One region of the Thalassobacillus sp. C254 genome, then DNA from elsewhere that is predicted to be linked to it. Evidence: a T-box and tRNA genes for the amino acid it is inferred to sense, from the RefSeq annotation. Region 1 holds a T-box; the other holds one or more tRNA genes.
What was found. A T-box is a leader RNA that pairs with one kind of tRNA and senses whether it is charged. The one in region 1 lies ahead of metG (methionine--tRNA ligase), so its partner is inferred to be a tRNA-Met.

Region 1 (6,173 bases):
TTCCTGTGAATCCTGCTCATGTTCCGGACCAGAGCTGCTCTGTGCTGAAGAAGTGCTGTTCGTAGGGGAAGGAGAGCTGTCTTGTTCAGGTGCTGATTGTGTCTGCTTGTTGCTTTGCCCAGACGTTGATGGCTTGCTGCCTATTGTGACCAGCCTGTCCTTCTTTTCTTTCACTTTTTCTTCTTTTACAAGTTTCCTTGATACCTCTTCTCCATCTTCAAGAACCACTTCATACTTCTTTTCAAGAAGTCCTTTTTCTCCTTTTTCGCTTACTCTTTCCTCTCCGCTTTCCAGACTGTCATCCTTGGAAGTCACAGTTTTAAAATCTATCTCCTCTTCCACTACATCGGTGATTTTTTCTACCCTGGTCACTTGAATTTCTGTTTCATTCGTAAGCTTTTCCTTGAGTTCCGGTTTTACCCGGTCGTCTTCCTCAAGGATAACCTCAGCTTCCTGTAAAAAATCAGCGACAGTAGTCGAAGTGGTATAAAGCTCTTTTTCTTGACCATCGACAATTACACTTACTGGAAAAGCTTGTTCGTACCTCAGTGCTAATCCTTCTTCCACAGTCTGGTCAAGGTCATGACTAATATAGTCGTGTTTATTTACTTCTACTTCCAATTCTGATGTTAAATCTTCAACTGTTCGTGCTGTCGTCCAAACCTCGTCAAAGTCATCCCCTATCATTACTTCAACTTGTACAGCCCTTGTCCATTCAACCGACATATTGTTTTCTATCGGAGAGGTAAGGTCAGGGCTTACATCATCAGCATCTTTCACTTGCAACCCTTGCTCCCTGAACAATTCTTCTACCGTTTGGGCATGAGTGGCTGCTGTTATTTCTTCCATTTCATCAACCACAATAGTCACTGAAGACTTTGCCATTTCATATATCCCATATGTAGAAATAAAAATTATCAGCATGAAAGCAAATAAGGCCATCAGCTTCTTTCTCATGCTCATTGTTAAAGGCATGAGTCTCTGCTTAAGGTCCATATTTTCTTCTCCTCCTAACTAGCGTGCTCTTTTCCATAAGGTTTACAAATATATAAAGAGACGTAGGGTCTCCCTTTCGCTGCCATGTATAAACGTACTGTTCTATACAAGATCAGAAGTTAGCTTCTTCCCCTCCTTATGTCAATAAAAGAAGCGCTGGCATATGTTGACATTATGCAAAAAACAGGGGAAAAGGAGAAGAAATATTTATCGACTAATTCAGCATTTGTAAGGATTCCTAAAGAAAAAAACTCACGTTTGGAGGAGAATGTACAAGATCCGCTATCAAAATTACTTAGTTAATGTTGAAAAGTTTTTTTGCATTGCTTGTCGTTTGCTCCGCTACTTCTTCCAGAGAAAGTTCTTTCAGCTCAGCAATTTTCTCGGCAACAAGCTTCACGTAAGCAGGCTCATTTCTTTTTCCTCTGTATGGGTGCGGAGCAAGAAATGGACAGTCCGTTTCAACAAGAAGCTTATCCATGGGAATTTCCTTTGCTACTTCCTTTGGCCTTTTAGCATTTTTAAAAGTCACCGGCCCTCCAAAGGAGATATGAAAATTCATTTTTAAGCACTCTCGGGCGATCTCTAAACTTCCCCCAAAGCAGTGCATGATTCCTCCTACTTCTTCTGCTTTTTCTTCCTTGAGAATATCTACTATATCCTGATGTGCATCTCGATCATGAATGACGATTGGAAGGTTTACTTTCTTTGCAAGTCGTATTTGCTTTCTAAAGACCTCTTTTTGGACCTCCTTTGGTGATTTATCCCAATGGTAATCGAGCCCCATTTCTCCTAATGCTACGACTTTAGGATGTTCAGAAAGCTCCTCTAACCATTTCAAGTCATCTTCTGTCATATCTATCGCATCAACGGGATGCCAGCCTACAGAAGCATAAATAAAATCGTATTTGTCAGCCAGGGACAGAGCTCCTTTGATTGTTTTGCGGTCAAACCCGACCACATTCATTAAACGAACTCCTTCGCCCCGCGCTTTTTCAATGACTTGTTCCACATCCTCTTCAAATTGATCTGCATTTAAATGAACATGTGTATCAAACAACATTATGAATCCTCCTCAGCTCTTTTGTTCAGCTTCTACTATCTTTGTACTATACATAAGCCCTGGGCTTTTCTTCAAGAATCGTGTGTAAGCCCATGTAGTACCATTGATAAAAAAGTCCGGCTTAAGCCGGACTTCTCTCACTAAATTAATTCACTTTCGCTCCGTTTGGAAGACTGTCATCAATGGTTGCCAAGGTAAGCTGCTTTCCTTCTGATCCGGCAAGAATCATGCCTTGTGACATTTCGCCGCGAAGTTTTACAGGCTTTAAATTCACCACACAGATCACTTTTTTGCCGACGAGCTCTTCAGGCGTATAATATTTTGCAATGCCAGAGACAACCTGTCGTTTCTCGTAACCTAAATCCAGCTGGATTTTTAACAGCTTGTCTGCTTTTTTAACTGGCTCTGCTTTCAGCACTTCTGCTACTCGTAAATCTACTTTAGAGAAATCCTCTATGGTAATTTCAGTATCTTGTGCGTTTTCTTCTGGGTCTTTCCTTTCACTGTTCTCTTCTTCATTTGTTTTTACTACTCCGCCCATATCGCGAATAATATTAGCGGTTTCTTCTTTTACATCAAGACGAGGGAAGAGAGGCGTTCCTTTTTTTACGACGGTAGTCCCTTCCGGTATCTTTCCAAATTCCTTCATTGTTTCCCACTCAGTTAACTCATTTGAAATCCCCAGCTGCTTCCATATCTTCCCTGGTGTTTCTGTCATGAATGGCTGAATAAGAATGGAAATATACCGCAGGGATTCAGCAAGATGGTACATCACCGCGCCAAGCTGTTCTTTTTCTCCCTCATCTTTTGCCAGAATCCAGGGCTGTGTTTCATCAATGTATTTGTTTGTCCTGCTCACGAGCTGCCAAATAGCTGTAAGAGCCACAGAAAACTCCATGTCTTCCATTGCTTTCTCGACTTTTGTAACTGTGGCATTTACCAACTCCACCAATGAGTTATCAAAAGAAGTGCCGTCCTTTAAGTACGCTGGTAAGGAGCCTCCTAGATACTTATTAATCATAGCTACAGTTCGGTTTAGTAAATTTCCAAGGTCATTGGCCAGGTCATAGTTCAACCGATCTACGAAGCTTTCCGGAGTAAAGACTCCGTCGGATCCAAATGGCACTTCACGGAGAAGATAATAACGAAGGGCATCCAGGCCGTAGCGGTCAATTAATGGGACAGGGTCTACGACGTTTCCCTTTGATTTCGACATTTTTCCGTCTTTCATAAGCAGCCAGCCATGGCCAAACACTTTCTTTGGCAGCGGCAGATCCAAAGCCATTAACATGATCGGCCAGTAAATAGTGTGAAAGCGTACGATCTCCTTTCCAACTAAGTGAACGTCTGCCGGCCAGTATTTCTCATATAAATCAGGCTGATCTGTTCCGTATCCTAATGCTGTGATATAGTTAGACAACGCATCAATCCATACGTACACGACATGCTTAGGGTCGCTTTTTACAGAAACTCCCCATGAAAATGCCGTTCGTGATACAGCCAAATCTTCAAGTCCCGGTTTAATAAAGTTGTTAATCATCTCATTTTTTCTTGTTTCCGGCTGTATAAACTGAGGGTTTTTCTCATAAAACTCAAGGAGCCGGTCAGCGTACTTGCTCATTCTAAAGAAGTAAGACTCTTCCCTTACTTTTTCTACAGCTCTCCCGCAATCCGGACATTTCCCATCTTCCAGCTGGTGTTCTGTATAAAAGGATTCACAGGGCGTACAGTACCAGCCTCATAGTGGTCAAGATAAATGTCTCCCTGCTCTTTTAGCTGCTCAAAGATCTTTTGAACTACCTTTTTATGACGGTCCTCGGTCGTTCGGATAAAATCATCATAGGAAATATCAAGTTTATCCCATAGATTTTGAATGCCACTGACAATCTCATCAACAAATTCCTGTGGACTTTGGCCTTTTTTCTTCAGCTTTCCTTTCAATCTTTTGACCATGTTCATCGGTTCCCGTTAAATAACGCACATCATATCCACGAAGACGCTTGTATCTTGCCATGGCGTCTCCGGCTACAGTCGTATAAGCATGACCAATATGAAGCTTGTCACTTGGATAATAAATAGGAGTTGTAATATAGAAGGTTTCTTTTTGCTTTGCCATTTTATTTCCTCCTTCATGTATTTTGATATTTGATGTTCTTTTCATCTGCCTGCTTCATTCCTCTCACCTTCCAATCTTACATCTTTGTTAAAAGGCGAGAGTCTAAACAAAGAGATGCTTTCTTTTCTCTAAAAAGACATAAAAAAGCCTTCATCCTGCTAAGGGACGAAAGCTTCGCTCACGTGGTACCACCCAAATTTCTTTGTTTCATGTGAAACAAAGGTCTCTTCTCACTGCTCTGCTGCCAGACATATTTGCAGTGTTCCATATAACGCTGGAGACGTTTCACCCTTGTTGGCTTTCAACTCGAAAGAACTCCTCTTGGCCCATTTTCTGCGGTTCTGCCTCACCGGTTCTCACCTTTTCCGGCTCTCTGTGAGAAGCTTCTTCGCATACTCTACCCTTCATCGGATTTACATCTATGGTTTCCATATTTCCTGTCTTTTAAAAAAACTATATCGAAGGAGAAGAACATGTGTCAAGCTTCCTTGAAAAGGATAGGAAGAATTATTTGTAATTTCCATTTTTTGTATCCGTTGATTTTTGGTTTCGGTGCATTTTGTCGAAAATTATTAATCATAGTTTGCTAGTTTGTATTAACAAAGGAACACTTTTTACATAAAACGCCTTTATAAAAAACTATTTTTCTATTTTTCCTATATATTTTCAATTTCTTCAAATTTCTTCAATATTTTTTTATGCATAATAATTGACGTCTTTTCTAAAGATTGGTATATTTAGAAAGAAGAAAGAGAAAATTGTCGAATATTGACTCTTCCTACAAAGCTATGAAAATATAAGGAGGATTTATTAATGAAATCTACTGGTATTGTACGTAAGGTTGATGAGCTTGGCCGTGTAGTTATTCCTATTGAATTGCGTCGTACGTTAGATATTGCAGAAAAAGACGCTCTTGAAATCTATGTAGATCATGACCGCATTGTACTGAAAAAGTACAAGCCTAACATGACTTGTCAGGTTACTGGTGAAGTATCTGATGACAACGTATCCATTGCGGACGGAAAGATTATCTTAAGCCCTGAAGGCGCAGAAGAAGTAATTAAGGATCTTCAGTCATACGTCGATAAGCACAAAACAAACGCATAAGCTTTATAGATAAAGAGATAACAAGCTTACACTTAAAAATGTATTTCTTATAGATAGAGAAAAAAAGGCAAAGCCTCATCAGGCTTTGCCTTTTTTATTGTGGCATAGAGTCTTTGTTTTCACTATCCCCTTTTAATCCAACTCGTGAAAAGCCGAGTAGACTTCACGCTTTGGAACCTCTCTATCCTTTGCAGCCTGCTTTATCGCCTCTTTTGAAGACATCCCTTCCTTGATGTAGCTCTTCACATGCTCAGCAGGATCCAGAGCCTGCCACCACGCCTGTTCTTCAACCGGAGCTTTTCCAGTCCCCTGAACAATGAGACAGCATTCTCCTTTGACTGGCTCTTTTTCTAAAGCTTCCCTGATGGTAGTAAGGGTTCCACGGAAAATTTCTTCATGCCGCTTAGTTAACTCTCTGGCAAGAGCTGCTTCTCTATCTCCCACTGCTTTTCAATATCTTCAACCGTTTTACCAATTCGGTATGGGGATTCGTAAAAAATAACCGGGCCGTCTACATAGGAAAGTTTATCCAGGATTTCTGCCTTCTCTTTGTTTTTTCTTGCAAAAAGCCATAAAAGTAAAAGGGACCTCCTGCTAACCCTGATGCAATAAGGGCAGTGACAGCAGCATTTGCGCCAGGAAGAGGAATCACAGAGAAACCCGCACGAACACAGGAAGATACAAGCTCCTGTCCTGGATCTGAAACGAGTGGAGTGCCAGCATCACTGACCAAGGCTACTGTTTTCCCTTCTTTTAAGTAGCCCAGCACTTTTTCTTCCTTTTGTTCTTTATTATGTTCATGATAGCTGTCAAGCGGGCCGGGAATTTCAAAGTGAGTACAAAGCTTTCTCGTCTGCCTTGTATCTTCAGCTAAAATCACATCTGCTTCCT
Region 2 (6,173 bases), on a different contig from region 1:
ATTACAGGTGCTGACCTTCAACCTCAATTAAATGGCCAGCCGGTTTCCCGGTGGATATCTTTTTCTATAAAAGAAGGAGATGAGCTGATATTTCATGGAGCGAAAAAGGGAGTAAGAGCTTATCTATGTATTTCGGGTGGCATAGCAGGCGAGAAAACACTTGGAAGTCAGTCAACTTATATGAAAGCAAGAATGGGAGGTATTGAAGGAAGGTCTGCAGTAAAGGGAGATACGATCTATAAAAACGTGGAGGATAGAACCGTAAAGCCGGGCAAAGGACTTCATTACTCTTTTATTCCTGACTATGATGACCTTTCCCCTCTGAGAGTCGTTCCAGGTCCAGAGGAAGAAGACTTTACCAAGGATGGACTTCATGCTTTTTATAACACTGAGTATATTGTCACTCAGGAAGCCGACCGTATGGGTATGAGACTTGAAGGGACACCGATAAAGCATCTAGACAAAGCTGATATCTTATCGGATGCCGTAGCATACGGTACCATTCAGGTGCCTAAGAACGGACAGCCTATGATTTTAATGGCTGACAGACAGACTACAGGCGGATACACCCGTATTGCCAATGTAATAAGCACGGACCTTCCTCGATTAGCGCAGCTTCTCCCTGGTAAAAAATCTCATTTGAAAAAGTGAGCGTAGAGACTGCCCATTCTTTGATGAAAAAACAAGAAAAAACTCTTACACAAATTGAATTTCTCAACTCGGAATCATGATGAAAAAGAACGACCAAACATAGGCGAATGGAGAGAACGTTATGACTAAGCATTTTAATACACAAACTGTACATTTTCAAAAGGGGGATGGGGAGAAGAACGTAAGTAAAACAAAGCCTATTTACCAAACTTCAGCTTTCACATTTGAGAGCTTAGAAGACATGGAAAGCTATTTTAGCGGAGAGAAGGAATATCTTTATACTCGTTACAGCAATCCCAACCCTGATGACTTAGGTGCAGGCGTTGCTCAATTAGAAGGAGCTCCCGCAGGCGCAGCCAGTTCTTCAGGGATGTCTGCAATTCTTGCAGGCGTTATGGCAGCTGCAAATCCGGGTGAGCATATTATAGTGCCAGAAGACTTATACGGAGGGACGTACCAATTATTTGAACAGGAATTAAAAGAATTTGGATATGAAATTTCAGTTATAGATTTTACAAGTATTAAGAATGTTGAAGAGGAGATTAAAGATAATACTGTTCTTCTTTACTCTGAGTCCATTGCCAACCCCCTGCTTAGAGCCGAAAATTTGCAAGAGCTGGTCTCGCTCGGTAAAACTCATAATTTAACCGTAATGATTGATAACACGTTTGCTACACCTTATTTAATACAGCCATACAAACAGGGCGCAGACATAGTGGTACATAGTGCTACAAAATACATAGGCGGTCATAGTGATGTAACGGCTGGAGTGGTAGTGGGCAATGAAGAGCTGATAGCAAAAGCAAAGAAAAAGATAATTAACTTAGGGGGAAGTTTGAGTCCTTTTGAAGCTTGGCTTGCCTGTAGAGGGTTAAAAACTTTAAGTGTAAGAATGGAGAGACAATGCGCCAATGCTAATGAGCTTGCTGTCTGGTTTAGGGAGCAAGAGGATATTAAGAAAGTTTACTATCCGGAAGCAGTCTCTGAAAGAGGGAACGGGGCAATGGTTAGTATTGAGCTGGAAGAGTACATTGATTTGCATACCTTCTTTTCCTCATTAGATTGGGTGAAAATTGTTCCTACATTAGCTGGCGTGGAAACAACTGTGTCCTATCCACTTGGAACCTCACATCGGACAGTGCCAGAGGAAATAAGAAAGTCGTTAGGTATCACAGCAGGAATTGTACGAATTTCGGTTGGAATAGAAGAGTCCAAGGATATTATTGAAGCATTTAACAGAGCCTTACAAGCTGCTAAAAAATAAAAACAGACAGCCGTCTAAAAACGGCTGTCTTTTGTATTCATCCAGTCCTGAAAATTTTGGTAGACAGAAATATTGTCACTGAATATTAATATAGGCAGGAAAAGAAAGGTCGCAAGTAACGCCATGTTAGCTCCGATCGCAGCTTTTACACATTGGATAAGATCCATGATAAAACCCTCATTTATAATAATATTCTAAATATTCTTATTAATATAATATCAAAACAAGTAACTTTTGCAAAAAAAACAAACTTGTAATGAAAATATATATAAGTGCTTGCATTGCATTAAGAACCGTGGTATATTTATATACGTGACGTTGAGAACGTCATAAAAGGTCTGGTGGCGACAGCGAAGAGGTCACACCCGTTCCCATGCCGAACACGGAAGTTAAGCTCTTCAGCGCCGATGATAATTGGGGGGCAACTCCCTGTGAAAGTAGGACGTTGCCAGGCCTTATCTAATTTTATAATATCGCGGGGTAGAGCAGTCTGGTAGCTCGTCGGGCTCATAACCCGGAGGTCGGAGGTTCAAATCCTCCCCCCGCAACCAAAATAATTTCCGCCACTACGTCGAATGACATCATTGTCAGGAAATATCAGTGGTACTCGTCAGAGTACAACCAAATAATCATTTATTAATAAGCTGAAAGAGGCTTTTTTTTATTGGTTTCAAAATGAGGTACATATATTTCAAAGCCGGCAAAGCAATCAAAGTATTGTTTTGCTTTTTTTGTGCAAACGGCTATCGAGAAGTGAATTTTCCAAAAGAATACGTTACACTGTAGAAAGAAAATGGATGATTTCAACAATATTACCGTTGACACTTCTAATATTGGAAAGAATGAGATTAGGATTGTTATGCGGGCATCTAACCTTAAGAAATAGTGAGTGTGACCTTATGATTCATGATGAATTTGATTGGATAAACAAAATTAAGCCAAAATCACACTATCAAAGCCATTTGCTTGAAGGTATTGGCGATGATGCTTCTGTTTATAAAACCGATGCATCTTATGATGAAATTATATGTGTTGATACTCTGGTTGAGGATGTGCATTTTAAGAAGACTACTCTCTCTCCATTTGATATAGGGCACAAGGCACTGGCCGTAAATATCAGTGATGTAGCCGCGATGGGAGGGTGGCCGGTCTTTTATTTAGTCTCTGTTGCTATTCCTTCTGACTGGTCGGAGGAAGAAATGGAGGAGCTTTATAAAGGGATGTCATCCTTGGCAGAGGGGTACAAAATGGACTTAATTGGCGGTGATACGGTCTCCACTACTGATAAACTGGTGATCTCTGTCACGGTTACCGGCCGTGTGGAAGCTGGAAAACGCCTATTAAGAAAAAATGCTCTGCCTGGAGATATAGTGTTTGTCACAGGTTCTCTTGGGAAGTCCGCGGCCGGACTTGCTCTTTTGCTCAAGAGGTCAAGAAACGCGCACTTTACAGCAAGAGAAAAACGGCTGACGATAGCTCACCAACGTCCGCGGCCTAAAGTAGAAGAAGCAAGGGTGATCAATTCTTTGAATACTCGGGGAGCATTGAATGACATAAGTGATGGAATTGGCAGCGAAGCGCATGAAATAGCTGAAGCGAGTAATGTTTCCATAGAGCTGGATGAAAGCAGTTTCCCTATTGCCCAGGAACTGCAGAGTGTAGATGCGGCCAAGCGGCTTGAATGGATGCTGTTTGGCGGTGAAGATTTTGAGCTTGTAGGAACGGTTAGGGAAAACGATTGGGAGCTGCTATCGGAAGCGATGAAAAAAGAAGGCCTCTCTTTATATAAGATTGGGACCGTGAAAGAAGGCCGTGGGGAAGTGTGGCTTAAAAAAGAGAAGAACGGACTGGTTCGTCTTAATAAAAAAGGCTACAATCATTTTAAATCATAAAGGTAAGGGAAGTTGGTGAGGGTAATGGCTGAAAGCTTTACGTTTATCACTAGATCACCTGAGGAAACCATTTCGTTAGGAGAACGCCTGGGCCGTGCTGCGCAGCCAAGTGATCTCGTTACCCTCTCAGGAGATTTAGGAGCGGGAAAAACACACTTTACAAAAGGAATTGCTGAAGGGGTGGAAGTGAAACGAGTGGTAAACAGTCCGACTTTTACCATAATTAAGGAGTATAAGGGCAGGCTTCCCTTGTATCATATGGACGTTTATCGTTTAGAAGAACAAGGGGGAGAAGACCTTGGTTTTGAGGAATACTTTGAAGGTGAGGGCCTCACGGTAGTTGAATGGGCGGAAATTATTAAAGAACAGCTCCCTGATCACTTTCTGGATATTATAATAAGAAGAGACAGCGATACACAAAGGACATTTACTTTTACCCCTTATGGGGAGAGATATATTCAACTAAGCAAGGAGCTGCAGGGGAAATGAAGATCCTGTCTATAGATACAACAACATATACACTTGGGGTAGGGGTTTCTGCTGAGGGAGAAATCAAAGGAGAGGTAATAACGAACCTTAAGAAGAATCATTCTATCAGCTGATGCCAGCTATAGATTACCTTTTAAAAGAAGCCTCCATAAAGACAAACGAACTGGACCGAATTGCTGTAGCAAAAGGACCTGGTTCCTATACTGGGGTTCGTATAGGAGTGACCACTGCCAAGTCGATGGCCTGGGCATTACATATCCCGGTCGTAGGGATATCCAGCTTGAAAATACTGGCTCAAAATGGGAAGCATTTTCAAGGATTGGTCTGCCCATTTATAGATGCTCGCCGGGGACAGGTGTACACCGGGCTTTACCAGGGCAGCCATGGTGAGAGCGAAATGGTGGAAAAAGACCGGATTACATTAATGGAGGATTGGCTGCAGGGACTCAAAAAGACAGAAAAGGACGTATTGTTTTTAAGTCAGGATATAGAAAAGCACCGTGAATTGATTGAGTACACCCTTGGGGATAAAGCTCTGTGTGGTACCATGCAGGAAAATTCCGTCCGTCCTGGTGAACTGTTAGCGTTGGGTGAAAAAGCTGAGTCGGGTCCATCTGTTCACGAATTTGTCCCTGAGTACATTCAGCTTGCGGAAGCTGAGAAGAAGTGGCTTGCTGATCAGAAAGGAAAGACGAATGGGTGAGAAGGTATCCGTGCGGTTTATGACGGTAGAGGATATAGATGGGGTACTGGAGGTAGAACAGGATTCATTTACTCTTCCGTGGAGCAGGGCTGCATTTGAAAGCGAGCTGACATCTAATCAATTTGCTCATTATCTTGTAGCCGATTGTGAAGAGGAGATTGTTGGTTATTGTGGTGTCTGGGTGGTGATAGATGATGCTCATATCACGAATATTGCAGTCCATTCCAATCATAGAGGAAAGAGTATAGGGGAACTGCTCTTAGCTAACGCGTTAGAAATGGCAAAGTCCTATGGAGCGTTGCGTATGAGTCTTGAAGTAAGAGTAACAAACCATGTTGCTCAGTCTTTATATAAAAAATATGGTTTTCAGCCGGGAGGCATCCGTAAAAATTATTATACGGATAATCTCGAGGATGCTTTAGTGATGTGGGTGAATTTACATGAACAATCAATTAACGAAAAATGATGCTCCAATCATACTGGCCATTGAAACCAGCTGTGACGAAACTGCTGCAGCTGTGATTAAGGGAGGCAAAGAGGTACTTTCAAACGTAGTGTCTTCTCAGATCGAGAGCCATAAGCGCTTTGGGGGAGTGGTCCCGGAGATTGCATCAAGACATCATGTGGAACAAATTACATTTATAGTGGAGGAAGCTTGAGTGAAGCCAATCTCACATTTAGCGATTTGGATGCTTTGGCTGTGACTGCAGGACCAGGGTTGGTTGGCGCATTGCTCATTGGGGTTAATGCTGCAAAAGCGATTGCTTTTGCTCATGGTCTGCCTTTAATCCCGGTACATCACATAGCCGGTCATATTTATGCAAACCAGCTGGAGAAACCTCTGGAGTTTCCTCTTATCTCTCTTGTAGTTTCAGGAGGGCACACAGAACTTATATACATGAAAGAAGACGGGCATTTTGAAGTGATTGGAGAAACTCGGGATGATGCAGTGGGAGAGGCATATGATAAGGTCGCTCGCACTTTGAAACTGCCGTACCCAGGGGGACCGGAAATAGATAAGCTTGCAGCAAAAGGGGAAGCCAATATTGACCTGCCCCGTGCATGGCTGGAAACAGGGTCATATGACTTTAGTTTCAGCGGGTTAAAGTCAGCAGTGATCAACGTTCTTCACAATGCGTCACAACGAGGTGAAGAGGTAAAGCCTGAGGACCTG

Region 2: it encodes a tRNA-Met, which carries the amino acid that the T-box ahead of metG (methionine--tRNA ligase) is inferred to sense. The anticodon was not compared.

What each region holds. Positions count from the first base shown of each region.
Region 1 is NZ_BAXQ01000025.1:6,758-12,930, reverse strand. It holds gene JCM19033_RS17910 (G5 and 3D domain-containing protein) at 1-996, opposite strand, end outside; gene JCM19033_RS17905 (TatD family hydrolase) at 1,292-2,059, opposite strand; partial or broken gene metG (methionine--tRNA ligase) at 2,205-4,175, opposite strand; T-box leader at 4,334-4,592, opposite strand; gene JCM19033_RS17895 (AbrB/MazE/SpoVT family DNA-binding domain-containing protein) at 4,989-5,282, shown strand; partial or broken gene rsmI (16S rRNA (cytidine(1402)-2'-O)-methyltransferase) at 5,415-6,173, opposite strand, start outside.
Region 2 is NZ_BAXQ01000006.1:1,959-8,131, forward strand. It holds gene JCM19033_RS07790 (biotin-dependent carboxyltransferase family protein) at 1-651, shown strand, start outside; gene JCM19033_RS07795 (PLP-dependent aspartate aminotransferase family protein) at 773-1,915, shown strand; gene JCM19033_RS23310 (hypothetical protein) at 1,930-2,082, opposite strand; rRNA gene rrf (5S ribosomal RNA) at 2,253-2,369, shown strand; tRNA gene JCM19033_RS07805 (tRNA-Met) at 2,390-2,466, shown strand; gene thiL (thiamine-phosphate kinase) at 2,713-3,807, shown strand; gene tsaE (tRNA (adenosine(37)-N6)-threonylcarbamoyltransferase complex ATPase subunit type 1 TsaE) at 3,832-4,296, shown strand; partial or broken gene tsaB (tRNA (adenosine(37)-N6)-threonylcarbamoyltransferase complex dimerization subunit type 1 TsaB) at 4,293-4,999, shown strand; gene rimI (ribosomal protein S18-alanine N-acetyltransferase) at 4,992-5,465, shown strand; partial or broken gene tsaD (tRNA (adenosine(37)-N6)-threonylcarbamoyltransferase complex transferase subunit TsaD) at 5,440-6,173, shown strand, end outside.